Regions from separate parts of the Streptomyces thermoviolaceus genome, predicted to be linked through region 4. Evidence: riboswitches for the same ligand, from Rfam matches in the RefSeq annotation. Region 4 holds a riboswitch; each other region holds the start of a gene.

Region 1 (6,941 bases), 2.8 Mb from region 4:
ACGGCCCGCGGTGTCCACGGCACGTACGGACCGGTGTGCGCGACGCCGCGGCGACCACCTGGCCACACAGTTCGTGTGCCCCGCTTCGGGCGTCCCTCCCCTGCGGCGCCTGTACGCCGAACCGAACGCACCGGGCTCAGAGGGGGCGAGCGCGTGAGCAGCCGCGCAGGGTCGCTCCGGGGCATGCCGGCCGCTGATCCGAGACGGGCGAGAACCGAGCGGGGCTGTCGCTGTGCGAGCTGTCGCGACGCTCGAAGAACGGCAAGGCGACGCTGTCGCAGCTGGAGTCCGGCACCGGCAACCCCACCATCGAGACGGTGTTCAACCTCTCGCGCATGCTCGAGGTGCCGATCTCCGACCTGCTGGACAGGCGGCCCGGCGGCGAGCTGATTCGTGGTGCGCGCCGCGGGTCGCGGTGCTCGGCGCGGGGACCGTCGGCTGTGCGTGCGCCCGCGCACCGGTGCCACAGCGTGATGGCCGTCGCCGTCGTGGTGCTGCGCCGGCCGGACACGCCCCGACCTGCCCCGCGCCTTCCGCACCCCGCTGGTGCCCCTGGTCCCGGCCGTCGGCTTCGCCTTCTCGGTCGGGCTGATCGCCCACCGGGGCCGGGTGACCTGGCCGCGTCGCGCCGTGTGGATGGTGGCCGGCCCCGGTGGTCTACGGCCTGTTCTGCCATCCCGGTCCGGTGGTCTACGGCCCGTTCCGCCATCGCGGTCCGGGGAGCGCCGCCGCGGCACCGGGGCGGCCCTGCCCACCGCCTTGGCGGCACCGGCCCGGCGCCTCCGACCGGGCCACCGCCCCAGGGTCTACGACTGGCCCGCGGGCTCGTGCGCCGCGCGCCGGGCGAGGGCGCGTCGCAGCGCCTCCAGCTCGGTGTCGGGCAGGGCGCCTCCCTGGGCGAACTTCAGCACATGCTCGGCGACGGTGCGCACCTTGGTGTTGGTCCGCTGGGAGACCTCCCGCAGGACCAGCCAGGCGTCGTCGGGAGGCATCCGCCCGAAGGCCACCACCGCGCCGATGGCCTGGTCGATCACGGCGTGCGAGGTGAGCGCGTGCTGGAGCTGGTCGATCTCCTCGTGCAGCCGCTCGTGCTCCAGCACCAGGTCGGTGACGGACAGCGGCTGGAGGGGATGCCGCCGGGACATCGCGAAGAACGCCATGGAGTTCCCCTGGGTCGTCGAGCGGCCGAGTTCCATCTCCAGCTTGCGTCAGGAGCACCCGGCGCACGACCGGAGGCCGGACGAGCGAAGCCCTCCCCCGTTCGACGGGCACGTTCTTGCACGTTCTGCATGTTCTGGACACGCGTCGCGCCGGGCGGTGGTGTCCCGGCGGACGCACACCTCCCGGAACACCGTGCCATCCCTCCGCACACCACCACGTCCCCTCACACCACGCCCGTGTGTGCACCACCCCTGCGTGACCCCTGCACCACCCGCGTGATCCACCCCGCTGGCGCCGTCCGCAGGCACGGACAGGCGGGCGCACGAGGCCCTCGCGCTACGCGGCTCAGGGCACAAAACCCCGGATCGGACCAACCGGGATACGGCCTTTTGAGGGAGGCACGCCCCGGCGGAGCGTCGTGTTCCGGTTGCGCACCGGGACCCCGCGATCGCCGGTACGGGCCGCTTCGGCGCTGGTCGCAGGGGCGTGCACACCACCGCAGGACGAGTTGACGCAGCCGATTTCACCCGAACGGGCTAATGGCGAGAAACGACACCACACAGCGGCACTGTTGGGATTTTCAGACCCCCGTAGGCCAAGATCCGTGTCTGACGACAAGCCCCCGCCACCGGTGGCGGGGCGGTCCGGGCGGACGCCGAGTCCTGCCGCCGCCCGGGCGACCGGTCGACGCAGTGGATCGGCAGGAGTGGAGGACCCGAGCACGACGGGTCGCCGGAACGGTCACGCCATGACCGGGCCGGGCGGACCCTTGGGGTGAAGCCGCACACCGCGGCCGGGCTACTTCGCCAGCCCGAATCCGACAGGTCATCCTTCACAGGCGGCTGACGAAGGGTTGCGCATGACTGCGCTCAATCGTGTCCCGTCTTTTGTAGCCCGTGCAGGTACGGCCTCGGCCCTCACCCTCGCCGCCGTGGGCAGCTCGATCGCGATCCCCGGAGCGGCAACCGAGGCCTCGGCAGCGACTCTGGCGACGAAGGCCCTGAAGATCGCGGCGTCCAAGAAGGGCTCCCCCTATCAGTGGGGAGCGACGGGCCCGCGGAGATTCGACTGCTCCGGGCTCACGCTGTACTCCTTCAAGAAGGCCGGCAAGAAGCTGCCCCGCACCGCCGCACAGCAGTACAACAAGACCCGCCACATCTCCGCGCGCAGCCGCCGCGCCGGCGACCTGGTGTTCTTCCACCGGGGCTCGTACGTCTACCACGTCGGCATCTACGCGGGCCACGGCAAGATCTGGCACGCGCCGCGCACCGGAGCCGTGGTGCGGCTGGAGAAGATCTGGACCAAGAACGTCTGGTACGGCAGGGTCAGGTGACCGGGCCGGGTGCCCGTCAGAACACCCCGCGCGCATTCCGTCCCGCGGGCCGCCCGGCGTCCGCCCGGGCCGTGCCCGCGGGGCGGTCGGGCAGGGACCAGGGGAGTTCGACACCGACCGTCTTGCCGCCCTCCCGGAGGGGCCGCACGGTCATACGGCCGCCGCGCTCGGCGGTCAGCCACCGGATGATCACCAGCCCCCGGCCGTTGTCCTGCTGGACAGCGGCCGGCAGTCGTCTGGGCAGGCGCGGATGGCTGTCGGTGACGCCGATGCGCAGCCGTTCGTCGCGGTCGAGGGCGAGGTCCACCGTGAAGGTGGGGGACTGTCCGAGGGTGTGCTGGACGGCGTTGGTGGCGAGTTCGGAGACGATGATCCGCACGGTGTCGGCGATGTCCGAGTCCGGCGGCAGACCCCACTCCGCGAGAATGCCCACCGCATATGCGCGCGCGGCGGACACCGAGGCGGGTTCGCTCGGCAGAGTGACGGATGCTTCCAAATGGTCTGCCATGCGACGTCGTCCCTTTCCCACGGGGCCGCGTTCCGGAAAAAAGCGGAGGTGCGCGTGCGGTCCCGGACCGGTGCTTGCCCGTCAGACTGCCATCACCACGACGGTCACGGGTGGCGATCCACCAAGATATGCATATATCTGTCGCTCGATGCGGTGAACTCTGCTACGGAAGAACGTATTTGACACCGGCCTGTGCAGCGGGCCGTTGCCGCCGTCCCGATCCACGGCGGACCTTTCGAGAAGACGAGGAGTTGCGATGCATCACGGTCCTGAGGTGCGCCGGCGCAAGTTGGGCGCGGAACTGCGTGCCTTGCGCACGGCGGCGGGACTCACCAGCGGCGAGGCGGCCCGCAGAGCGGGCTGGCACCAGTCCAAGGTGAGCCGGATCGAGACCGGCACCAGCGGGGTGAAACCGGCCGACGTCCGGTTACTGCTCGACGCATACGAGGTCGAGGACGGTCAACTGCGCGAACTGCTGCTGGCGTTGGCTGGCTCGGGCGACGCCGAGGACCGTCCCTGGTGGCACGCCTACCGCGGGGTGCTGCCGCCGACCTACCGGGACTTCATCAGCCTGGAGTCCCAGGCCACCGGCATGCGCACCCTGGAGACCTCGGTCGTCCCCGGACTGCTGCAGACCCCCGAGTACGCCCGTGCGGTGACCCGGGCGGCTGTGGACGGGGTCGACGAGCAGCGGCTGGACACCCTGGTCGAGGTGCGGCTGACCCGGCAGGGCGTGCTGCGGGGCGACCCTCCGCTGCGGCTGAACGCAGTACTGGACGAGGCGGTGCTGCGCCGTCAGGTCGGCGGTCCTGAGGTGATGGCACGCCAGCTGGACCGCCTGATGGAGGCGGCCCGGCTCCCCCAGGTGACACTTCAGGTACTGCCCTTTTCCGCGGGTGCTCATATCGGCGTCACAGGCCCTTTCGTAATCTTCTCCTTTTCGAACACATCTGATCTCGACGTGGTAGTTCTCGACCATTTGACGAGTAGCCTCCATCTGGAACGGAAAGAAGACCTGCAGGCCTACTCGGAGGCCTTCGACACCCTTCGGCTCCACGCGATGCCGGCCGAGGACTCGTTGGAATACATCGCCGAGATACGCCAGGACTGGTGACACGGCGAGCGACCGCGTAAGGAGGCACCATGTCTGCTCTGCCGCGGAACGTACGCTCCAGCAAGGACCTGCACGGCGTGCGGTGGCTGCGCAGCAGCTACAGCACGGGCGCCAACAACTGCGTCGAGACGGCCCGGCCGGCCTCGGGGCCCTGCGCCGGGCTGCTCGCCGTACGCGACTCGAAGGACCCCGCCGGGCCCGCGCTGCTGTTCTCCCCCGCCAGCTGGACCCGGTTCACCGCCGCGGTGCACCGCATGTGACCTGCGGCCTGTCGTTCGGATCGTCCCGACGTCGTTCGACAGGCACCGCACCTCGCGGCCGGGCTGATCCGAACGAGAGGGCCAGGGAGCCCCCGGCCACGTCCGGTACCGCACGGCCGTGCCGTGCGGGCTCATGGCCGCGTGTCGCCGATCACCCGGACCGCGTGGTCGATCTGCGCCGGGGTGAGGTCCGCGCGGGCGGTCACCCGGAGCCGTGACACCCCGTCGGGCACGGAGGGCGGCCGGAAGCATCCCACGGCCAGGCCGGCCCGGCGGCAGGCGGCCGCCCAGTCGACGGCCGCCCGCGCGGACGGTGCGCGCACGGAGACCACCGCTGCCTGGGGCCGTACCGCGTCGAGCCCCGCGGCGGTCAGACGCGCGTGCAGCTGTGCGGCCACCTCACGGACCCGGTCCGCCCGCCACGGCTCGCGGCGCAGCAGCCGCAGCGCGGCCAGCGCCGCGCCCGCCGCGGCGGGCGCCAGGCCCGTGTCGAAGACGAACGTGCGGGCCGCGTTGACCAGATGGTGGACGACCCGGGCCGGGCCCAGCACCACACCGCCCTGGCTGCCGAGCGACTTCGACAGCGTGGCGGTCACCACCACGTCGTCGGCGCCCACGAGCCCGGCCGCGTGTGCCGCGCCGCGGCCGCCGGCACCGACGACGCCGAGCCCGTGGGCGTCGTCCACGATCAGTCCCGCGCCGTGCTCCCGGCAGGCGGCGGCGTACCCGGCCAGAGGCGCGAGATCGCCGTCGACCGAGAACACCGTGTCGCAGACCAGGACCGCCGGACCGTCATGGGTGCCGAGCGCCTTGCGCGCGCCCTCGGTATCGCCGTGCCCGATCACCTGCACGGTGCCACGGGCCAGCCGGCAGCCGTCGATGAGCGAGGCATGGTTGCCCGCGTCGGAGACGATCAGCGAGCCGTGCGGCGCCAGCGCGGTGACGGCGGCGAGGTTGGCGGCGTACCCGGAGGAGAACACCAGGGCGGCCTCGGCGCCGCAGAAGTCCGCGAGCTCGCGCTCCAGCGTGCTGTGCAGCTCGGTGGTCCCGGTGACCAGGCGGGACCCGGTGGCGCCGGCGCCCCACGTCCGTGCGGCGGCCGCGGCGCCCTCGACGACCTCGGGGTGGCGGGCCAGCCCCAGGTAGTCGTTGCCCGCCAGATCCAGCAGCCGCGTCCGCGCGGGCCGCGGCAGGAGGGTCCGCAGCAGTCCGGCCCGGCGGCGCGCATCGGCCTGCTCGTCGATCCAGCCGAACGCCATGGCCCCTCCGGAGGTTTGTAGACAGTGCACAGACCCTAGCGCCCCGAGAGCCCGCTCATCGTGTGGATGTGTCCACACCCTGTCCGGCATGTCTTGTGGGAAGTCTCCTTGGCCGCGGGCGGTCCGGTAGGACAAGATCGGCTTCCATGGACCTGCTGAACACACTGGTGGACAAGGGGCTTCGGCGTGAGCTGCCGACCCGCGACGAAGCTCTGGCCGTGCTGGCCACCTCCGACGACGACCTGCTCGACGTGGTGGCCGCGGCCGGAAAGGTGCGCCGCCACTGGTTCGGCCGGCGGGTGAAACTCAACTACCTGGTCAACCTCAAGTCCGGGCTGTGCCCCGAGGACTGCTCCTACTGCTCCCAGCGGCTCGGTTCGAAGGCGGACATCCTCACCTACACCTGGCTCAAGCCCGAGGAGGCGGCGAAGGCCGCGGCGGCCGGGCTGGCCGGCGGGGCCAAGCGGGTGTGCCTGGTGGCCAGCGGGCGCGGGCCCACCGACCGTGACGTGGACCGGGTCTCACGGACCATCGAGGCCATCAAGGACGCCCACGAGGACGTCGAGGTGTGCGCCTGTCTCGGGCTGCTCTCCGAGGGGCAGGCCGAGCGGCTGCGCGCGGCCGGCGCCGACGCCTACAACCACAATCTGAACACCTCCGAGGCGACGTACGGCGACATCACCACCACGCACACCTACGCCGACCGGGTGGACACGGTGCGCAAGGCGCACGCGGCCGGGCTGTCCGCCTGCTCCGGGCTGATCGCCGGGATGGGCGAGAGCGACGAGGACCTGGTGGACGTGGTGTTCGCGCTGCGCGCCCTGGACCCGGACTCGGTGCCGGTGAACTTCCTCATCCCGTTCGAGGGCACGCCGCTCGCCGAGGAGTGGAACCTGACCCCGCAGCACTGCCTGCGGATCCTCGCCATGGTCCGGTTCGTCTGCCCGGACGTGGAGGTGCGCATCGCGGGCGGTCGCGAGGTGCATCTGCGGTCCCTGCAGCCGCTCGCCCTGCACCTGGCCAACTCGATCTTCCTGGGCGACTATCTGACCAGCGAGGGCCAGGCCGGCAAGGCCGACCTGGAGATGATCGCGGACGCCGGTTTCGAGGTGGAGGGCGCCGGAGAGGCGACGCTCCCGGAGCACCGGGTGCGCGGCGACCGGTCGCAGGACGGCGGGTGCGGGTCGGGCACCGGTGCGTCGTGCGCTGCGTCCGCGTCCTCGACGACGTCGACGCCGTCGGCGCGGACGGCCGGCGGGCCCCGCCCGGACCTGGTCGCGGTGCGCCGCCGGGGCGCCGGAACGGA
Region 2 (6,941 bases), 1.2 Mb from region 4:
CGTGCGACACTGGTCTAGACAACTCGCCACACCGGAAGGGCAGCATCACATGGCTGAGCGTCGCGTCAACGTCGGTTGGGCCGAGGGACTCCACGCCCGCCCCGCCTCCATCTTCGTCCGGGCCGCGACGGCCGCCGGCGTCCCCGTGACGATCGCCAAGGCCGCCGACGGAAAGCCCGTGAACGCGGCTTCCATGCTGGCCGTCCTGAGCCTGGGCGCGCAGGGCGGCGAGGAGATCGTCCTGGCCTCCGACGCCGAGGGTGCGGACATCGTGCTGGACCGTCTGGCGAAGCTGGTGGCCGAGGGGCTCGAGGAACTGCCCGAGACGGTCTGAATTCCCGGCACGGGTTTGCGGGCAGGGCGGTTCGGCGCATCGCCCGCAGGACGAACGGAAAGCGGCCGCGTCGCCCCTTCGGGGCGGCGCGGTTCTGCATTTCCCGGTATTCCCGGGAGAAGAGAGAAAAGGGCAGCAGGCGGGCGCACCGCAGCGAATTCTCCGTTCCTTTTTTCTACGGCACGTGTGTTAATGGGAGGGGCGCGGAATGTTGACGGCAGGTTGCGAAGTCCTCACAGCGCCCACGGCGACCGGCCCGCGGACACCCGGCGGTGCACGATCGGCGAGCAAGCCGTCCGGGACGGTGGGTGCCGTCCTTGGCGGTACGCCGTCCCTCAGCGGCGGGCCGTCCTGACGCCGGCGTCCGGGCCGGCCGGGGCGCCGGGCTCGCGCAGGCGGTGCCGGGAGACGGCACGCTGGACGTGCAGCGCCGCGATGGCCCGGGCGCGCTCGCTGTCGCCGCGCCGCACCGCGTCCACGACGGCCGCGTGCTCGGCCCACGAGGCCACGGGGTCGGCCGGGGCGGCCACCTGGTAGATCCACGCGATCTTCAGCCGGAGCCGGGTGAGCGCGGTGATGAGCGCGGGGCTGCCGCTGGCCTGGACGAGCGTCTCGTGGAACCAGGCGCCCAGCGCGCGCAGTTCCTCGCCGGCGCCGCGCTCGGCCCGCTCCCGGCCCAGCCTGACCAGGCCGCGCAGCACCTTCAGATGCGACTCGGTGCGCCGCTGGGCGGCTCGCGCGGCGCCCAGGGGTTCCAGCAGCAGGCGCATCTCCAACAGGTCGGCGGCCTCCTGCTCGGTGGGTTCCGCCACGCAGGCGCCGGCGTGCCGGCGGGTCACGACGAAGCCCTCGGCCTCCAGGGTGCGCAGGGCCTCGCGCACGGGGACGCGGGAGACGCCGTAGCGGCGGGCGAGGACGTCCTCCGTGAGCCGGCTGCCGCGCGGGTGGACCCCGGCGACGATGTCGTCCCGGATCGCCGTGCACACCGAATGCGCCGGAATGCGCATGACCGACCTCCGCCTGCATACCGTCGTCATTTCCGCCTCGCGCCGTGCGAGGCGCGCGAGTTCACTGAACTCTGGGGCCGACTCTAAGGCAGGAAACCGTTATTTGCGGCGGGGAACTGTTTTTCATGGGCGGGTTTTGGACAACGCGCCCGCGGCGCGCGTACGGAACGGAGAAAAGCCCCGGCGCGCGGTTGCGGCCGGGGCTTTTCCGTGGGAGCCGGGGCGTTCGCGCGGCGTCGAGGCCGTTCGGGCGTCAGGACCGTTCCGGCGCCGAAGCCGTTCGCCGCGCCGGTGCGCGTCAGACGTCCACGCCGTGCTGGCGGAGGTAGGCGACGGGGTCGATGTCGGAGCCGTAGTCGGGGCCGGTGCGCACCTCGAAGTGCAGGTGCGGTCCGGTGACGTTGCCGGTCGCGCCGGACAGGCCGATCTGCTGGCCGGGGACGACCTGCTCGCCCACCGAGACGTTGATGAACGACAGGTGGCCGTACTGGGTGTAGTGACCGTCGGCCATCCGGATCACGATCTGGTTGCCGTACGCGCCGCCCCAGCCGGTCTGGACGACGGTGCCGGAGCCGACGGCATGCACCGGGGTGCCGGTGGCGGCGTGGAAGTCGATGCCGGTGTGGGTGCCGGAGGACCACAGGGAGCCGCCGCTGTGGTAGCCGGTGGAGACGGAGGAGCCGAAGACCGGCGCCACGAAGGTGTCGAGCAGCTTGCGCTCGGCCTCCCGGGCGGCGCGCTCGGCGGCCTCCCGTTCCCGCTTCGCCAGCTCGGCGGCCGCCTTCCGGGCCTCCTGCTCGGCCCGCTTGCGGTCGGCCGCCTCGCGCTGGGCGACGGCCTGTGCGTCGATCTTGTCCGCGAGGGCGTCGGTCAGGGAGATCACCGGGCTGAGGCCGGTCTCCTCGGCGGCCGGACCGTCGGAGGCGAAGGCCGGCGAGGCGGCCAGGGTGCCGACGACGCCGGTGGTGGTCAGGGCCGCGACGCCGGCGGCGCGGGCGGTGGTGCGGTGGATCGACCCGGGACGGCGGTGCTTGCCGGTGGCGCGCGTGAACGCCATGCAGACGCTGGTCCTTTCCTTCCCTGTCGCCTGCCGGGTTAGCTGACGGGTTCGGAGCAGGAAGGTCTCCTACGGTCACCCGCGCGGCCTTGTGCGGGCGTCCGATTCACCCCGGGACATGGGTCCCCGGCTCCCCTGGCTCGCGCCGTACGGGGACTCGGCGATGGCTGTCCGGTGCCGCGGGTGCGGCGTGAAGCCCGACGAACAGCCGGAGAGACGCTAAAGGGGGCGCACGTCAATTCCCAAACCGAAGCGGGAGTTTGTAGCACAGACCACAGGGCAGAAAGGCAGCCTCCGGCGCATTTGGGACACCACGGGGCCCTGGTGACCGTCCGGTCACCAGGGCCCCGCCGGCTCGGTGGTCCGCTAGGGCGTCACGTATGCCGTCACCGATGCCGTCACTCGGCCGGGACGACGGTGACCGGGCCGATGCCCAGGGCGGCCACGGGTTCCTCGATCTGCGCCGCGTCACCGACGAGGACCGTCACCAGGCGGTCCACCGGGAAGGCGCTGACCACGGCCGCGGTGGCCTCCACCGTGCCGGTGACGGCGAGCTGCTGGTACAGCGTGGCCTGGTAGTCGTCCGGCAGATGCTGTTCGACCTGGTCGGCGAGGGTGCTCGCCACGGCGGCCGCCGTCTCGTACTTCAGCGGTGCCACCCCGACGAGGTTCTGCACGGCGTTGTCCCGCTCGGCGTCGGTCAGGCCCTCGGCGGCCAGGGTGCGCAGCACGGTGAACAGGTCGTCCAGGGCGGGCCCGGTGTTCGGGGTGTCGACGGAGCCGCTGATCGCGAGCATCGCGGCGCCCGATCCGTCCGGCGCGGACCGCAGCACCTGGCCGAAGGCCCGCACCCCGTAGGTGTAGCCCTTCTCCTCGCGCAGCACCCGGTCGAGGCGGGAGGTGAGGGTGCCGCCCAGGCAGTAGGTGCCGAGCACCTGGGCGGGCCACACGCTGGAGTGCCGGTCCGGTCCGATGCGGCCGATGAGCAGCTGGGTCTGCACGGCCCCGGGACGGTCCACGATGACCACGCGGCCGGTGTCGTCGGCGGTCACCGGGGGCACCGGGCGCGGCGTGGCGGGCGCGCCGGTCCAGGCGCCCAGGGTGTCGCCGAGCACCGCGTCCAGGTCGATGCCGGTCAGGTCGCCGACCACCACGACCGTGGCGGTGGAGGGGCGCACATGGCGGTTGTAGAAGGCGCGGACGGCGGCCGCGTCGATCGCGGCGACGGTCTCCTCGGTGCCCTGCCGCGGCCGGGACATGCGCGAGTCGGCCGGGAACAGCTCCTTGGACAGTTCCTTGGCGGCGCGGCGGGAGGGGTTGGCCAGCTCGTGCGGGATCTCGTCGAGCCGGTTGCGCACCAGGCGCTCGATCTCGGACTCGGCGAACGCGGGGGACCGCAGCGCGTCGGCGAGCAGGCCGAGGCCCTTGGCGAGGCGGGAGGCGGGGACCTCCAGGCTGAGGCGGACGCCGGGGTGGTCGGCGTGCGTGTCCAAGGTGGCGCCGGCGCGCTCCAGCTCGGCCGCGTACTCCTCCGCTGAGAGTCGGTCGGTGCCCTCGGAGAAGGCCCGCGCCATGATCGTTGCGACGCCGTCCAGACCGGCCGGCTCGGCGTCCAGCGGGGCGTCCAGCAGCACCTCGACGGCGACGACCTGCTGGCCGGGGCGGTGGCAGCGCAGCACGGTCAGGCCGTTGTCCAGGGTGCCGCGCTCGGGGGCGGGGAACGCCCACGGCTTGGCCTCGCCCGCCTGGGGCCGCGGGTGGAACTCCATCGTGGCGAGCTCGGTCACTTCGCCGTCTCCTCGCTGTCGTCGGCGGCCGCGGCGTCCGCGTCCGGGGTGTCGTCCTGGGTGTCGGCGGTGGGCTCGTAGACGAGCACCGCGCGGTTGTCGGGGCGCAGGCGGGCCTTGGCGATCTCCTGGACCTCCTCGGGGGTGACCTCGAGGACGCGCTGGACGGCGGTCAGGGCCAGCTGCGGGTCGCCGAACAGGACGGCGAAGCGGCACAGTTCGTCGGCGCGGCCGGCGACCGTGCCGAGCCGGTCCAGCCACTCGCGCTCCAGCTGGGCCTGCGCGCGCTCCATCTCCTCGGCGGTCGGGCCCTCCTCGGCGAACCGGGCCAGCTCCTCGTCGATGGCGGCCTCGATGACGGGGACCTCGACGTCGCCGGAGGTCTTCACGTCCAGCCAGCCCAGGGAGGGCGCGCCGGCCAGCCGCAGCAGGCCGAAGCCGGCGGCGACGGCGGTGCGGTCGCGGCGCACCAGGCGGTTGTAGAGCCGGGAGGACTCGCCGCCGCCGAGGACGGTCAGCGCCAGGTCGGCCGCGTCGCAGGCACGGGTGCCGTCGTGCGGCAGCCGGTAGGCGGCCATCAGGGCGCGGGCGGGCACGTCCTCCTCGACGACCTCCCGCAGCTGCTCGCCGATGATGTCGGGCAGCGTGCCGTCGCGGGGCTCGGGCTTGCCGTCGTGGGCGGGGATGGAGCCGAAGTACTTCTCGATCCAGGCGAGGGTCTGCTCGGGGTCGATGTCGCCGACCACGGAGAGCACCGCGTTGTTCGGCGCGTAGTAGGTGCGGAAGAACTCGCGGGCGTCCTCCAGGGTGGCCGCGTCCAGGTCCGCCATCGACCCGATGGGGGTGTGGTGGTAGGGGTGGCCCTCCGGGTAGGCGAGCGCGGTCAGCTTCTCGAAGGCGGTGCCGTAGGGGACGTTGTCGTAGCGCTGACGGCGCTCGTTCTTGACGACGTCCCGCTGGTTCTCCAGGGATTCCTCGTCCAGCGCGGTCAGCAGCGAGCCCATGCGGTCGGCCTCCAGCCACAGGGCCAGCTCCAGCTGGTGGGCGGGCATGGTCTCGAAGTAGTTGGTGCGCTCGAAGCTGGTGGTGCCGTTGAGGGAGCCGCCGGCGCCCTGCACCAGTTCGAAGTGACCGTTGCCCTTGACCTGGGCGGAGCCCTGGAACATCAGGTGCTCGAAGAGGTGAGCCAGGCCGGTGCGCCCCTTGACCTCGTGGCGGGAGCCGACGTCGTACCAGAGGCACACCGCCGCGACCGGGGTCAGGTGGTCCTCGGAGAGCACCACGCGCAGGCCGTTGGCCAGGCGGTGCTCGGTCGCTGTCAGGCCGCCGGAGCCTGCCTCGGCTGTGGCCGTGTGACCCATGGGCATGTACGTCCCTTCGATCGCGGAGGCGGTCGGGAACCGCCGTTTCCTGCCGGTCCTGCCACTGTATGCAAGCGCGTCCTGCGTCGGCGAAGTTCCCCGAGGAGGTACGCCGAGAGCGAGCACCCCGACGGAGGTGCACAGGGGCTCGGGAAGCGGCCGAGGGGCGCGTGACCGGGGGTGTGCGCATGGCGAGTTCACCGACGCCGTGGGGTCGCGGACCGTGGTGCGGAAGCGGCGGGCGGGGCGGGGTCCGGTCGGTGTTGTCCGTGGGGCGGTCCACAATGGTCCGCGTCAGATCCCGTCACGCTTCAGCAAGGAGCCGGCAGCGATGGCCCGCCGCAGCACGAAGACCCCGCCGCCCGACGACTCGTACGAGGAGAAGATCCTCGACATCGACGTCGTCGACGAGATGCAGGGCTCCTTCCTCGAGTACGCGTACTCGGTCATCTACTCGCGTGCCCTGCCGGACGCCCGCGACGGTCTGAAGCCGGTGCACCGCCGCATCGTCTACCAGATGAACGAGATGGGCCTGCGCCCCGACCGCGGCTACGTCAAGTGCGCCCGCGTCGTCGGCGAGGTCATGGGCAAGCTGCACCCGCACGGCGACGCGTCGATCTACGACGCCCTGGTGCGCATGGCCCAGCCCTTCTCGATGCGGGTGCCGCTGGTCGACGGCCACGGCAACTTCGGTTCGCTGGGCAACGACGACCCGCCCGCGGCGATGCGGTACACCGAGTGCCGGATGACCGCGGCGACGGGCCTGATGACCGAGTCGATCGACGAGGACACCGTCGACTTCGCGCCGAATTACGACGGCCAGGAGCAGGAGCCGGTGGCCCTGCCCGCCGCCTTCCCGAACCTGCTGGTCAACGGCGCGTCGGGCATCGCGGTCGGCATGGCCACCAACATGCCGCCGCACAACCTCGGCGAGGTGATCGCGGCCGCCCGGCATCTGATCCGGCACCCGAACGCGGACCTGGACGCCCTGATGAAGCACGTCCCGGGCCCCGACCTGCCCACCGGCGGGCGGATCGTCGGCCTGTCCGGGATCCGGGACGCCTACGAGACCGGCCGCGGCACGTTCAAGATGCGCGCCACGGTGTCGGTGGAGAACGTCACGGCCCGCCGCAAGGGTCTGGTCGTCACCGAGCTGCCGTTCGCGGTGGGCCCGGAGAAGGTCATCGCCAAGATCAAGGACCTGGTCGCGGCGAAGAAGGTCCAGGGCATCGCCGACGTCAAGGACCTCACCGACCGCGAGCACGGCCTGCGCCTGGTCATCGAGATCAAGAACGGTTTCGTGCCGGAGGCGGTCCTGGAGCAGCTGTACAAGCTGACCCCGATGGAGGAGTCCTTCGGCATCAACAACGTCGCCCTGGTCGACGGCCAGCCCGT
Region 3 (6,941 bases), 770 kb from region 4:
CGCTACCTCGCCCGGTACCTGGGTCCCAAGGGCATCCGCGTGAACGCGGTCGACTCCGGCCCGATCACCACCATGGCGAGCAGGTCCATCCCGGGGTTCGAGGAGCTCGCGGAGGAGTGGCCCCTGCGGGCTCCGCTGGGCTGGGACACCTCGGACGCCTCGCCGGTGGCCGATGCCGTCGTCTTCCTGCTCAGCGACGCGGCCCGGGCCATCACGGGGCAGGTCCTGCACGTGGACGGCGGTGTCTCCGCCGTGGGCGCCTGACGGCGGCGCGGGGGCCGTCTCGCCGGGCCCGCGTCCGTGCGCGGTGGTCGCCCGACCGGCCCGGCCGCGGGAACGGCAGGTCCGGCGGGAACGGCACATTCCGTGCGAACGGCGGGCTCGACGAGAGCGGGTGGGGCTGAGCGAGACTGGACCGGGGCGGCCCGGAGCCCGGCCGGGGCGCGGGGCCGCTTCCGTCCGTCCGGCTCCGTCTGTGCCGCCGCGCCGCCCCTTGTGGCCGTCGGCTCGTGAGGAAAGAGTGCGTCGATGCCGCTGCCCCATGTCCTGCTGTCCGCCGCCGTCTCCCTCGACGGCTGCCTGGACGACGCCGGGCCCGACCGGCTGCTGCTGTCCTCGCCGGCCGACTTCGACCGGGTCGACGAGGTACGGGCGTCGGTGGACGCGATCCTCGTCGGGGCGGGCACCCTGCGGGCCGACGATCCGCGGCTGCTGGTCGCCTCGGCCGAGCGGCGCGCCGCGCGGGTGGCGAGCGGCCGGCCGGAGCATCCGCTGAAGGTCACGGTCACCGCCTCCGGCGATCTCGATCCGGGGGCGCGTTTCTGGCACACCGGCGGCGAGAAGATCGTCTACACCTCCGACGAGGGCGCCCGGCGGCTGCGGCGGGCCGGTGTCGCCGCCGATGTCGTGCCGTTGGGGGCCGAGCCGGACTGGCGGCGGCTGCTGGAACATCTGCACGACGTCCGAGGAGTGCGCCGGCTGATGGTCGAGGGCGGCGGCACGGTCCACACCCAGCTGCTGCAGCGCCGGCTGGTCGACGAGATCCAGCTGGTGGTGGCGCCGCTGCTGGTCGGGGACCCGCGGGCGCCGCGGATGTTCGGGCCCGGCGCGTACCAGAGCGGGCGGCTGCGGCTGCTGGAGACGCGGGCCGTCGGGGACGTCGTCCTGATGCGGTACGAGCCGACCGAGCCCGGCACCGGGGCGGACGCCGTGCCCGCGGACCGGCACTGGCTGCGGATCGCGTGCGAGCTGGCGGCGCAGTGCCCGCCCTCGCGGACCGCGTTCAGCGTGGGGGCCGTGGTGGTCGCGGCCGACGGCACCGAGCTGGCCCGTGCGCACTCGCGGGAGGGCGGTGACCCGGTGGTGCACGCGGAGGAGGCGGCGCTCGCCAAGATCGATCCCGCGGATCCGCGGCTGCCCGGTGCGACGGTGTACAGCAGCCTGGAGCCGTGCGCCCGGCGTGCCTCCCGGCCGCGTCCGTGCGCCCGGCTGATCCTGGACGCGGGAGTGCGGCGGGTCGTCACGGCCTGGCGGGAGCCGGACACGTTCGTGCCGGGCGCCGACGGGGCCGGGCTGCTGGCGGGTGAGGGCGCCCAGGTCGTGGAGCTGCCGGAGTTCGCCGATGCGGCCCAGGCGCCGAACCGGCATCTGCTGCAGTGAGCGATGCGCGAGCGGACCGGACGCCTGCGGGGTGCGTGACGAGCGCCTCACCGGGGTGTGTGCGAGCACTGCCGCGCATGGCGTACACTGGATACACACCGACGCGGGGTGGAGCAGCTCGGTAGCTCGCTGGGCTCATAACCCAGAGGTCGCAGGTTCAAATCCTGTCCCCGCTACTGAAGGCTCAGGGCCGGAATCCCATCAGGGTTCCGGCCCTGAGTGTTGTTCGGCGGCCTGGGCGGCCGCGCTCGGACGGCCTCCGTGGCCGGTGCGATCGGTGCGGTCGACTGCCAGGGCGTCCGGCGCCGGCGGTACACGGTGCCGGTGCTCTGGGCGTGACGCTTGGTTCGCGGTGCCGGTGCTGTGGAGGTGACGCTTGGTTCGCGGTGCCGGTGCTGTGGAGGTGAGGCCCGGTCCGCGGGGCGGTGCGCGAGGCGTGGACGGCGAACCGGGGACGGTGGCCGGGTGGTGACGGTGTGTGGTCACACGGTCCCCGTCCGCATCACGACTGACGAACTGTCATATGACGTCGGCGTGGGACGGGGAGCTTTTTTCGGTCGTCGCTGGCCGGATTCCCGGGTCAACTCGCCCTGGTTTCGCCGGTGATGAGGCGTATGTCCTGGCCTGAAAAGCTGCAAGGAACCAGCCGTACGGGCTTGGAAACGGTGCCTCGCTTCTATTAACGTTCGATAACGCAGCGCGGTCGTCCCAGCCGTCACAAGAGGCGGCTCCGCGTGCGCACGCCGAATCCCGCAAGGGAACCGGGGAACCATCCATCAGGGGTGAATCGGGCCCGACTGCCCTGCTCTGCACGGCAGTTGACGCGCGTAGGAGACCTTCCTGCTCCGAACCCGTCAGCTAACCCGGTAGGCGAGACGGAAGGAAAGGAGTGCGCCTCCGTGGCGTCCAACCCGCCCGCTCCCGAAGCCCCGTTCCTGCCCAGCCCGCACACCGAGACCTTCGGCCACGACGCCGGTCGGTCCGACGAGGGCACCTGGACGGAGTGGAACCCCACCGAGGAGTCCGTCCGCCCGGTGCGCGGCCGGCACCGGGTCGTCAAGCAGCGCGGCGGCGGATTCGCCCGCAGTTCCACCGTGCTCGGCGTGGGTGTGATCGCCGCGGTCGGAGCGGGCGGCATGGCCAGCGCCAACCCGGGCAAGCCGCCGGTGTCCATCTCCCTGCCGGACCTGCCGTCCGTCGGTTCGCTGCTCGACACCTCCGCGCAGCACACCGACACCGAGCAGGGCTCCGCGACCGCGCTCAGCGACGTCACCCAGGTCACCGCCGAGACCGACGGGAACACCGACGCCGGCCGCACCGACGCCGGAGAGGCCCTGCGCAACCGGATCATCGCCCAGGCCGAGCAGCAGCGGGCCCAGGTCGAGATCAAGGCGCAGGAGGAGGCCGACGCCGCCGCCGACCGGCAGGCCGAGCAGGCCGCCGCCCAGGCGCAGAAGGAGGCCGCCGCCGCGAAGCAGAAGGCGGAGGAGGAGGCCAAGAAGAAGGCCGAGCAGGAGCGGCTGGCCCGGCTGGCCAAGCAGTACACGCTGCCGACCTCGTCGTACACCATCACCTCCACCTTCGGCGACGCCGGCTCGATGTGGTCCAGCGGCCACCACACCGGCCTGGACTTCGCCGCGCCCACCGGCACCCTGATCAAGGCGATCCACAGCGGCACCATCACCCAGGCGGGCTGGGCCGGGGCCTACGGCTACCGCACGGTCCTCACCCTGGACGACGGCACCGAGCTGTGGTTCTGCCACCAGTCGTCGATCACCGTGTCCGTCGGCCAGAAGGTGAACACCGGCGACGTCATCGGCCGGGTGGGCGCCACCGGCAATGTGACCGGTCCGCATCTGCACCTGGAGGTCCACCCGGACGGGCAGGCCGCCGGCATCGACCCGATGGCGTGGCTGCAGGGCAAGGGACTCCAGCCGTAGGCGTCGACCGGCCCCGCGCGGCACCGTGGGGCCGTTCGCGTGATCTTCGCCGATGGGCCCGGCGGAGGGCGAAATGACCGGTCCCGGCCGGCGTTGACGTGGGTATGAGTCCTGTGCGCACGCTCGGTCCGTCAAACCTCGAGGTCTTTCCGCTCTGCCTGGGCGGCAACGTCTTCGGCTGGACCGCCGACGAGAAGCAGTCCTTCGCCGTCCTGGACGCGTACACCGCCGCGGGCGGCAACTTCATCGACACCGCCGACTCGTACTCGGCCTGGGCGGAGGGCAACAAGGGCGGCGAGTCGGAGACGGTGATCGGCCGGTGGCTGGCGAAGCGGGGCAGCCGCTCCGACGTCGTCATCGCCACCAAGGTCAGCCAGCACCCGGAGTACCGGGGCCTGTCCGCGGCCACCATCAAGGCCGCGGCCGACGCCTCCCTGCGGCGGCTGGGCACCGACCACATCGACCTGTACTACACGCACTTCGATCAGCCCGAGGTGCCGGTCGAGGAGATCATCGGCGCGCTGGACGAGCTGGTGCGGGCGGGCAAGGTCCGGTACATCGCCGCCTCCAACATCTCCCCGGAGCGCCTGCGGGCCTCGCTGGAGTTCTCCGACCGGGAGGGGCTGGCCCGGTACGTGGCGCTCCAGCCGCACTACAACCTGGTCTCGCGCGACACCTACGAGGGCGAGCTGCGGGACGTCGCCCGGGGCTGGGGCCTGGCGGCCGTGCCGTACTGGGCGCTGGCCGCTGGATTCCTCACCGGCAAGTACCGGCCCGGTGTCACGGTCGACAGCGCGCGGGCGAGCGGTGCCGGGGCCCACCTGGAGACCGAGCGCGGGCGGAAGGTCCTCGCCGCGCTCGACGAGGTGGCCCGACGGCACGGCGCCGAGGTCGCCACGGTGGCGCTGGCGTGGCTCGCGGCGCAGCCGACGGTGGTCGCCCCGATCGCCTCGGCCCGGACGGTGGAGCAGCTTCCGGCGCTGCTCGCCATGGCGGACCTGCGGCTGACGGACGACGACCTGGCCGAGCTGAACCGCGCCTCGGCCTGAGCGGTCCGGGCGGGGCGGACGGCAGGCGGAACAGGCAGAACAGTCAGCCGGAGCAGACGGAGCAGGCAGAACAGTCAGCCGGAGCAGACGGAGCAGGGCCGGTACCCCGTCGGCGGGGTACCGGCCCTGACGCGTCTCGACGGCCTCGAGGGTGCGGCCTCAGGGCTGGTGCGGGGCCCATGGGTCGTGGCCGTGCCAGGGGCCGTAGGGGCCTGCCGGTCCGTGGGTTCCTGGTCCCTGAGGCCCCGGTCCGTGGGGTCCCGGGGCAGGGGAGGGCGCGGTCGGCCCCTGAGCTGCTGCGGTGGGCCCGCTGACGGGGGCCGCGGGGCCGGTGACGGGGAACGGATACGGCTGGACGGCCGGCGGGGTGTGCGGGTACCGCTGGGACTGGCCGTACACCCCGTACACCGGCCACGGGGGTGCGGCCACCGGCACCGGTGGTGCGGTCATGCGGGCGGCGTGGTCGAGGGCGGGCTGGGCCACCTCGCGCCGCCGCCACATCTCGTGCAGCAGCGCCTGCTCCCGTGCCACGAAGTCGGCCCCGGCCCGGCCCAGACGGCCCCGGCGGCGCAAGAACGCCAGCGAGGTCGCGTACGCCTCGTACTCGGCCACCGCCCGCGCCCCGGACCTGCCCAGGTGCCGTCCGGCGTAGTCGCGGGCCAGCCGTCGGGCCCGCAGGGAGCCCAGCGCGAAGGGTTCCGCGGGGGTGAGCCACCCGGCGGCGGCGTACCCGGGCAGCTCCTCGCGTACGGTGCGCAGCTCCCGCTGCCGGGACCAGATGACCAGCCAGGTCAGCAGCCCGAACGCGGGCACCATGAAGGCGACGTAGACGGCGAGGAAACCGAACCGGCCGAAGCTCGCCGAGCCGTTCCACAGGGCGTGCATGCCCATCGCGAGCAGCAGCCCAGCGGGCGGCAGCAGGTGGCGGCGGAGCTGCCGCTGCCGTCCGGTGGGGCCGCGGTCCCCGGTCAGGGCGGCCGCCATGCCGAAGCCGATGCCGGTCAGCACGGTGAACAGCGGGTGCGCGAACGGCGACATGATCACGCGGACGAAGAAGGTCGCCAGGGTCGCGGAGGCGATGCCCCGGTCGCCGGTGAGCTGGTCGGTGCCGAACGCGTTGCCCAGGTAGAGGATGTTCTCGGTGAACGCGAAGCCGGTCGCGGTCACGCCCGCGATCACCACGCCGTCGACGATGCCGGTGAAGTCGCGTCTGCGGAACAGGAAGATCAGCAGGACGGCGGCGGCTTTCGCGGACTCCTCCACCACGGGCGCGATCACGGTGGCGCCGAGGGTGTCGGCGCCCGACGGGTCGGCGGTGGCCGTCGCGATCCACCGGGTGGCGAAACTGTTGGCGACGATCGCGATGAGCGCCGCCGCGCAGGCGCCCCAGGCGAAGGCGAACACCATGTTCCGCCAGGGGCCGGGGTCGACCCGGTCCAGCCAGCGGAAGGCCGCGGTCAGCAGGGGAACGGGCAGCACGGCCAGCCCCAGCCCCACCAGGAATCCCTCGGTGCCGGTCTGGCGCCGCACCAGGGCGAGGATCACCAGCCCGGACAGGGCGAGCAGGGCGGCGAGGGCGCCGTAGCGCACCCGGCGCCGCATCCACCAGTGCCGGTGTCCTGGCCGGCCGCCGTGGGGCACAGGGCCGTCGGGATGGGTCGGATATGGGGGACTGATGGCCACGTCATGACCCTAACGAGGGAACGCTCCGCCCGCGACGGAGTTGCCGTTCACCCCCGGCCGGCGTCCGTGTCCCGGTGCGGGATGCGACGGAACAGCAGGTCACGCACCACGTGGCCCTTCTGGAGGCCCTGGCTTTCGAAACGGGTGAGCGGCCGGAACGCGGGGCGGGGGGCGAAGCCGCCCTCGGGCACCGTGTTCTCGTAGTCGGGGTGCGCGGTCAGCACGTCGAGCATCTGCTCGGCGTACGGCTCCCAGTCGGTCGCGCAGTGCAGCACCGCGCCCGGCTTGAGCCGGGTGGCGGCCAGCGTCAGGAACTCCGGCTGGATCAGCCGCCGCTTGTGGTGCCGCTTCTTCGGCCAGGGGTCGGGGAAGTAGACGCGCAGCCCGTCGAGGGAGTCGGGGGTGAGCATCTCGCGCAGCAGGATGATCGCGTCGCCGTTGCCGACCCGGATGTTGGTCAGTCCGTTGCGGTCGGCGAGGTTCAGCAGATTGCCCTGGCCGGGGGTGTGCACGTCGACGGCGAGGATGTTGGTGTCCGGGTCGTCGGCGGCCATCTGCGCGGTGGCCTCGCCCATGCCGAACCCGATCTCCAGCACCACGGGGCGGGTGT
Region 4 (6,941 bases):
GTCACCGTCCTTGCCGGCGCCGGAGGCCAGACCTTCCGCCAGGCCGCCGAGGTCGGGCAGGCCGAGGTCGGTGCTGATCCGGACCGTGCCGGACAGCTGCTCGACGTCGGACGCGGCCATCGTGGCGAGGAGCTGCCGGGCGCTGACGTCGGGCAGGTCGGGATCGCCGGAGTCGGCGAGCGCGGGGACCAGTCCGATGGTCGCCGCGGCCACCCCCATCACCGCCACGGGGACGACGTACCGGGCGGCCTTGCGCCGCACCGGGTGCGGCACGCGCGTCTGCCCGGGGTCCGTGGTGCCGTCGGATGCGTACGGTGCCATGTGTGCCTTACCTCCGTCGTCGGCGGCGGCTCCCCTGTGCGCTGTTCCCACCCGAGCCGCCATTCTCACCCGAAACGGTGAGGAGTGGTGTGGTCCGTGTCTCCATCTGACCAGAACCGCACCCCGAAGACGTCAGACCTCGGGTCCACCCCCCGGTACGCCTGCGGTATGACGCGCCGGGCGACTCTCCCCCCGGGACCCGTAGGGGATGCCGGGGGCGGGGCTCAGGGCGACGGGCAGCAGGCAGGACCGGCCGACGGGCGGGCGGGACCGGCCGATGCGCGGGCCGGACGGCAGGACCCGGCCGACGGGCGGGCCGGACGGCAGGACCCGGCCGGTGCGCGTGTGCGAGGGGTCAGCCGGCCCGGTGCACCACGGCGTCGCACAGGTCGATCAGCGCGGCCTTGGCGTCGCAGTCCTCCAGCGGGGCGAGCGCGGCCCGGGCGTCCTCCGCGTACCGCACGGTGTCCCGGCGCGCCTGCTCCAGGGCCGGGTGGGCGCGCAGCGCGGCCAGCGCCTCGGCGTGCCGGGCGTCGTCGCTGAGGTCGGAGTCCAGCAGCTCGCACAGCGCGACGTCCTCGGCCAGGCCGAGCCGCGCCACCCGCTCGCGCAGCCGCAGCACCGGCAGGGTCGCGATGCCCTCGCGCAGGTCGGTGCCCGGGGTCTTGCCGGACTCGTGGGTGTCGGAGGCGATGTCCAGCACGTCGTCGGCCAGCTGGAAGGCGACGCCCAGCCGTTCGCCGTACTGGGTGAGCACGTCCACGACGGTCTCGTCGGCCCCGGACATCATGGCGCCGAACCGGCAGGAGACGGCCACCAGCGAGCCGGTCTTGCCGCCGAGGACGTCCAGGTAGTGGTCGACCGGGTCCCGGCCGTCCTGGGGGCCCGCGGTCTCCAGGATCTGACCGGTGACCAGCCGCTCGAAGGCCAGGGCCTGCACCCGGACCGCCTCGGGGCCCAGGTCGGCGAGGATCTGCGAGGCACGGGCGAACAGGAAGTCACCGGTGAGGACGGCCACGGAGTTGCCCCAGCGGGTGTTGGCGCTGGCCACGCCGCGCCGCACCGCGGCCTCGTCCATGACGTCGTCGTGATACAGCGTCGCCAGGTGGGTCAGTTCCACCACCACCGCCGAGGGGACCACGCCCGGCGCGTACGGGTCGCCGAACTGCGCCGCGAGCATCACGAGCAGCGGCCTGAACCGCTTCCCGCCGGCCTTGACCAGGTGCTGCGCGGCCTCGGTGATGAAGGGGACCTCGCTCTTGGTGGCTTCGAGCAGCCCTTCCTCGACAGCCGCCAACCCGGCCTGGACATCGGCTTCGAGAGCCTGGCCCCGCACGCTCAGCCCGAACGGCCCGACGACGGTCACGAGGGGTCTCCTGTCTGCTGGTGTCTGCTGGCGATTACACGGTTTGTCGATAGGTCGCTGCCATCACTCAAGTCAGCGTATCCGGTCATGTTTCGATCACCGATAGCGCCCACCGTTCCAGGCCGGGCGCTATCGGGTATCGCTCGATACGGCGCCGAATGCGACATATGTACAGATATGTGCCGTCTTGGTACCCCCTGCCAGAGGTTGCCCGCGCCCGCCATGCGTGCCCACCCATACACACGTTCACACTGGCCATAACGTCACCCGGCGTGACGATCGTCACGCCACGGCGCCCCACACCTCCCTTCATCGCCCGATTCAACCCTATTAGCACCCCAATTCCTGTTAGCCGTGAATACCCCTGCCCGGCGGGCGACCGTGAGGTGTATCACGTCCACGCCGGGCATACATCGCGCCACCCGCTCTTTATTCCCGCTTCACGCAGGCAAGTTGACCCTTGGCGGACGCGAAGGATCAAGCCCCTCATAAGCCCTTGATCATGGAATATCCGGGCGATGCGGGCGACGAGGACTTGTTCCGGACATGTGCTGTCGCATAGCTTCCCGCCACGCCGGGCGGAACGCCGAATCCTGCCGCCGCCCGGAACCCATCGACCGAACCCTCACGGCAGGAGCGGGGGACCCAGGTAAGTCGCCGGGCCGGAGCACCGGACGTCACCGGACGTCAGGCCGCGCCGGAACGGCTAGGGGTGAAGCCGCGCCCTTCGGGGCCGGCCGGGCACCTTTCCGCCCGAACCCGACAGCTCACCTCGCAGGCGGCGGAGAGGAAGAACCCATGTCTGTCCACGGACGTCCTACCCGTCGCAGCGCTCGACTGATGCGGGCCCTCGCCGTCGGCGGCGCGAGCGCCGCCGTTCTCGCCCTGCCTCTCGTGGGCGCCACCGGCGCCGTCGCGGCCACCCCGGCGGCGGCGCAGACCACCGCCACCGCGGTGAGCTACTCGGACAACCTCGACGGCTGGATCCGCGAGTCGCTCGCGATCATGCGGGAGCACGGCATCCCCGGCTCCTACAACGGCATCTACCGCAATGTGATGCGCGAGTCCTCCGGCAACCCCAAGGCCATCAATCTGTGGGACTCCAACGCCGCCAAGGGCATCCCGTCCAAGGGCCTGCTCCAGGTCATCCAGCCCACGTTCGACGCGTACCACGTGCCCGGCACCTCGTACGACATCTACGACCCGGTCGCCAACATCACGGCCGCCTGCAACTACGCGGCCGACCGGTACGGCTCCATCGACAACGTCAACGGCCCGTACTGACCGGCGCCCACGGCGCGTACCGGTGAGCGGTCGGCCGGCCGGGACCCGGTCGGCCGACCACTAGCCAAACAACCGTTCGAGGACGACGGCGACTCCGTCGTCCTCGTTCGACACGGTGACCTCGTCGGCCACCGCCTTCAGTTCCGGGTGGGCGTCGGCCATCGCCACCCCCCAGGCGGCCCACCGGAACATCGGGATGTCGTTCGGCATGTCCCCGAACGCCAGAGCGGCGCTCCGGTCCAGGCCCAGGTGCTCGGCGGCCAGCGCCAGCCCGGTCGCCTTGGTGATGCCGCGGGGCTGCAGCTCGACCGTCCCCGGGCCCGACATGGTGACCGTGGCGAGACAGCCCACCACGCCGCGGGCCGCCGCCGCCAACGCGTCGTCGGACAGCACCGGATGGCGCAGCAGCACCTTGGTGATGGGCTTGTGCCACAGCTCGTCGCGCCGCTGCACCCGGTGGGCGGGCAGGGTCGGGTGCGGCATGCGGTAGCCCGGCTCGATGAGCGTCAGCCCGTCCACGCCGTCCTGGTCGACCGCCGCGTACACCTCGCCCACCTCGGCCTCGATCTTGCCGAGCGCCACCTCCGCGGTCTCCCGGTCCAGGGTGACCGACGCCAGCAGCCGGTCCGCGCCCGCGTCGTAGAGCTGGGCTCCCTGCCCGCACACCGCGAGCCCGGTGATGCCCAGGGACGCCAGCAGCGGCTTCACCCGCGGCGCCGGCCGGCCGGTGACGACGAGATGGCGGGCGCCGGCCGCCGTCGCCCGCGCCAGCGCGGCTCGGGAACGCTCGGACACGCTGTCGTCGCCGCGCAGCAGCGTCCCGTCCAGATCGGTGGCGACGAGGGCGTAGGCAGGGGGTGCGGGCATGAGCGAAGAATACGGACCGTGCACCGTGCCGGGCCTGCCGCCCGTCCGAGGCACGCGCACCGGCCGCCGGGCGTGTCGCCGACGGCGGGTCAGCCGCAGGCAGCTGCCTCGACGCAGCCGCGGGTCCTTGCCGCGACCCGGCCGCGGCTCGTCGTTTCGGCTCAGCCGCGGGCCGAGGTGGCGCTGCCGCGGCGGTGGGTGCGCCACAGCTGGTAGAGGTGCTTGACGCCCGGCCGCACGAAGCGGGCGAGCATGGTGACGAACGGCAGCGGGTCGTCGGCCGCCAGCCAGGCCAGCTCCGTCCCGGTCGCCCGGGCCGGGGCGTGCGGCGTGGTGTAGCCGCTGCGGCGGTAGGCGAGCAGGGCGGGCAGGTCGATGTTCTCCACGACGAAGCGGTGACCGGAGCGCTGCTCCCCCGCCGGGACGGGACGCCCGGTGAGGTCCAGGTGCAGGGCGCGGACCACGTCCACGCCCGACTCGCTCTCGAACAGCCGGAACTGCGCGCCCATCCGCGGATTGAAGTCCAGCAGCTTGTACTGCCCGTCGCGCCGGTCGTAGCGCAGGTCGAGGTCGACGATCCCGGTGAAGCCGATCTGCTTGACGAACCGCTCGGCCAGATCGGCGAGTTCCGGATTGTCCACGACGTAGGCGTGCGCCGTCATGCCCGCGTGGGGCGGCCAGGAACGGACCTTCACCCCGGTGAACAGCGCCTGCGGGGTGGCGTCCTGGGCGAAGTAGGCGTGCACGATCCAGTCCTCGGCCTGCTCCCGCGGCAGGTACTCCTGCAGCACCACCCCCGGCCGCTCGCCCCAGTCACGGGCCAGGGTGAGCAGGCCCTCGCGGGTGGTGATCCGCGTGGTGCCGTTCACCGCCGGGCGGCTGCGGCGCACGAACGCCTCGCGGTTCTTCGCCACCACCGGGAAACGGGCCTGCTCGGCGAAGGCGACGACGTCCTCGTAGGTCTGCGGGAAGGACGTCGCGGGCGCGGGGACGCCGTGCTCCACGCACAGCTCGTACAGCCCCTGCTTGCTGGCCAGCTGCCGGGGCAGGCCGGGGGCCACCCGCGGGAAGAGGAACGGGCCGGCGAGCGCGTCCTGGTGCTCGGCGATCAGGACGGCGGCCTCCTCGTCGGTGGGCACCAGCACGGTGGGCCGGCCGATCCGGCGGCCGATCCGCAGCAGGCCCTCCACCAGATGGCCGGCGTCCTCGGTGCCCCGGGTCCGCCAGACGAAGGCCCGTGTGAGATAGCGGGAGCAGGCCGCGGGGGTGTAGGCGTCCTCGGTGATCGCGTACATCGGCACGCCGAGCCGGCCCAGGCTGCGGATCGCTCCCACCCCGCCGTGGTGCAGCGGATAGTCGCCGAACTTCACGATCAGGGCCGGCACATCGCGGTCGGCCTCGAACGGCACACCGGCGACTCGACTGCCCACGGGTCCCCCCACGTGTCCCCCTCCACGGAGCGGAGCGGACCCACCCCGTCCGCGTCCCCCGAACGACGCTAAGCCGGAACCGGAGACTCCCACAAGACGATTTCGGACATTACAAACTCTTTAGGCACTGCCCGACCAGGCGGCACCGCCGTAACGTGTGCCGCGACCACAGGACCGTGCGGCCGTCCACGGTCTTCCGTGCCGCCCGTACACGGCCTTTCGTGGGGTTCGCGCCGGTCAGGAAGATCGACCGGTGCCGTGCCGGACGATGACCGGGCCCGGGAACCGGGCATGATCCCCACGACACCCTCCAGGAACGCACGGCACACGACTCGGAAGGCAGTACCCCATGACCCCCTTCGAGGTCCCCGAGGGCGATCCCTTCGGTCCGCACAACCTTCCCTACGGCGTGTTCTCCCCGGCCGGATCCGACCACCGGACCGTGGGCGTCCGGCTCGGCGATCATGTCCTGGACGCGGGCGCCGCGGCCCACGCGCTCGGCTCCCCGTACGCCGCCCTGCTCGCCCGGCCGACCCTGAACCCGCTGCTCGCCGCCGGCCGCACCGCCTGGTCGGACGTCAGGCGCGCCCTGACCGCCTGGGTGACGGTGCCCTCCCACCAGGAGACCGTGGCACCGTTCCTGCATCCGCTGTCCTCGGTGACCCTGCATCTGCCGTTCGAGGTCGCGGACTACGTCGACTTCTACGCCTCCGAGCACCACGCCCGCAACGTCGGGCAGATCTTCCGCCCGGACGCCGCGGACTCCCTCACCCCCAACTGGAAGCATCTGCCGATCGGTTACCACGGCCGGGCCGGGACCGTGGTGGTCTCCGGAACGGACGTGGTCCGGCCCTCGGGACAGCGCCGGGTGCCCGGCGAGGACGCGCCGGTGTTCGGGCCGTCGGTGCGCCTGGACATCGAGGCCGAGGTCGGCTTCGTGGTGGGCGTGCCCTCGCGGCTCGGGCGGCCGGTGCCGATGACGGACTTCCGGGAGCACGTCTTCGGTCTGTGCCTGCTCAACGACTGGTCGGCGCGCGACATCCAGGCCTGGGAGTACGTCCCCCTCGGGCCCTTCCTCGGCAAGTCCTTCGCCACCTCCGTCTCGGCGTGGATCACTCCCCTGGACGCGTTGGAGGAGGCGCGGGTGCGGCCGCCCGAGCGCACCCACCCGCTGCTGCCGTACCTGGACGACTCCGAGGAGGAACCCGGCGGCTACGACCTCAGGATCTCCGTCGCCGTCAACGGGCACGTGGTGTCCGAACCACCGTTCTCCACCATGTACTGGACCGCCGCCCAGCAGCTGGCCCATCTGACGGTCAACGGCGCCGCTCTGCGCACCGGCGACCTGTACGCCTCGGGCACGGTGAGCGGCCCCGAGCCGGGCCAGCGCGGCTCGCTGCTGGAACTCACCTGGAACGGCCGCGACCCGCTGGAACTTCCCGAGGGCAAGCGGACGTTCCTGGAGGACGGAGACGTGGTGACCCTGTCGGCCTGGGCTCCGGGCCCGCACGGGACCCGGGTGGGCCTGGGCGAGGTGACCGGACGGATCGTGGCCGGCTGAGCCACCGGCCGTCCGGGCACGGGACCGTTCGGGCGCGGTGCTGCCGGTCCACCGGTGTCGGTGGGCTGCCGGTGGCGGCGGGCCGCCGGTGCCGACGGGCTTGTGGTGGCGG

What was found. Region 4 has a riboswitch for cyclic di-AMP ahead of OG899_RS10940 (transglycosylase SLT domain-containing protein). Riboswitches for the same ligand answer to the same signal wherever they lie in the genome.
Region 1: it holds a riboswitch for cyclic di-AMP, as region 4 does, so the genes downstream of both, OG899_RS23330 (C40 family peptidase) here and OG899_RS10940 (transglycosylase SLT domain-containing protein) in region 4, are expected to answer to the same signal.
Region 2: it holds a riboswitch for cyclic di-AMP, as region 4 does, so the genes downstream of both, OG899_RS05650 (M23 family metallopeptidase) here and OG899_RS10940 (transglycosylase SLT domain-containing protein) in region 4, are expected to answer to the same signal.
Region 3: it holds a riboswitch for cyclic di-AMP, as region 4 does, so the genes downstream of both, OG899_RS14380 (M23 family metallopeptidase) here and OG899_RS10940 (transglycosylase SLT domain-containing protein) in region 4, are expected to answer to the same signal.

Annotation. Positions count from the first base shown of each region.
Region 1 is NZ_CP109280.1:5,340,259-5,347,199, reverse strand. It holds partial or broken gene OG899_RS23345 (XRE family transcriptional regulator) at 225-302, shown strand; partial or broken gene OG899_RS23340 (amino acid permease C-terminal domain-containing protein) at 520-636, shown strand; gene OG899_RS23335 (ANTAR domain-containing protein) at 807-1,196, opposite strand; cyclic di-AMP (ydaO/yuaA leader) riboswitch at 1,896-2,018, shown strand; gene OG899_RS23330 (C40 family peptidase) at 2,021-2,494, shown strand; gene OG899_RS23325 (ATP-binding protein) at 2,511-3,002, opposite strand; gene OG899_RS23320 (helix-turn-helix transcriptional regulator) at 3,259-4,116, shown strand; gene OG899_RS23315 (DUF397 domain-containing protein) at 4,146-4,376, shown strand; gene OG899_RS23310 (8-amino-7-oxononanoate synthase) at 4,508-5,635, opposite strand; gene bioB (biotin synthase BioB) at 5,782-6,941, shown strand, end outside.
Region 2 is NZ_CP109280.1:1,279,471-1,286,411, forward strand. It holds gene OG899_RS05640 (HPr family phosphocarrier protein) at 50-334, shown strand; gene OG899_RS05645 (GntR family transcriptional regulator) at 670-1,341, opposite strand; gene OG899_RS05650 (M23 family metallopeptidase) at 1,640-2,398, opposite strand; cyclic di-AMP (ydaO/yuaA leader) riboswitch at 2,411-2,571, opposite strand; gene OG899_RS05655 (pitrilysin family protein) at 2,797-4,185, opposite strand; gene OG899_RS05660 (pitrilysin family protein) at 4,182-5,552, opposite strand; gene OG899_RS05665 (DNA topoisomerase (ATP-hydrolyzing) subunit A) at 5,878-6,941, shown strand, end outside.
Region 3 is NZ_CP109280.1:3,278,952-3,285,892, forward strand. It holds gene fabI (enoyl-ACP reductase FabI) at 1-264, shown strand, start outside; gene OG899_RS14370 (dihydrofolate reductase family protein) at 529-1,659, shown strand; tRNA gene OG899_RS14375 (tRNA-Met) at 1,762-1,835, shown strand; cyclic di-AMP (ydaO/yuaA leader) riboswitch at 2,391-2,547, shown strand; gene OG899_RS14380 (M23 family metallopeptidase) at 2,559-3,599, shown strand; gene OG899_RS14385 (aldo/keto reductase) at 3,704-4,648, shown strand; gene OG899_RS14390 (PrsW family intramembrane metalloprotease) at 4,808-6,331, opposite strand; gene trmB (tRNA (guanosine(46)-N7)-methyltransferase TrmB) at 6,379-6,941, opposite strand, start outside.
Region 4 is NZ_CP109280.1:2,506,872-2,513,812, forward strand. It holds gene OG899_RS10930 (DUF2092 domain-containing protein) at 1-321, opposite strand, end outside; gene OG899_RS10935 (polyprenyl synthetase family protein) at 677-1,687, opposite strand; cyclic di-AMP (ydaO/yuaA leader) riboswitch at 2,293-2,481, shown strand; gene OG899_RS10940 (transglycosylase SLT domain-containing protein) at 2,486-2,971, shown strand; gene OG899_RS10945 (HAD family hydrolase) at 3,032-3,838, opposite strand; gene OG899_RS10950 (ATP-grasp domain-containing protein) at 4,000-5,247, opposite strand; gene fahA (fumarylacetoacetase) at 5,618-6,829, shown strand.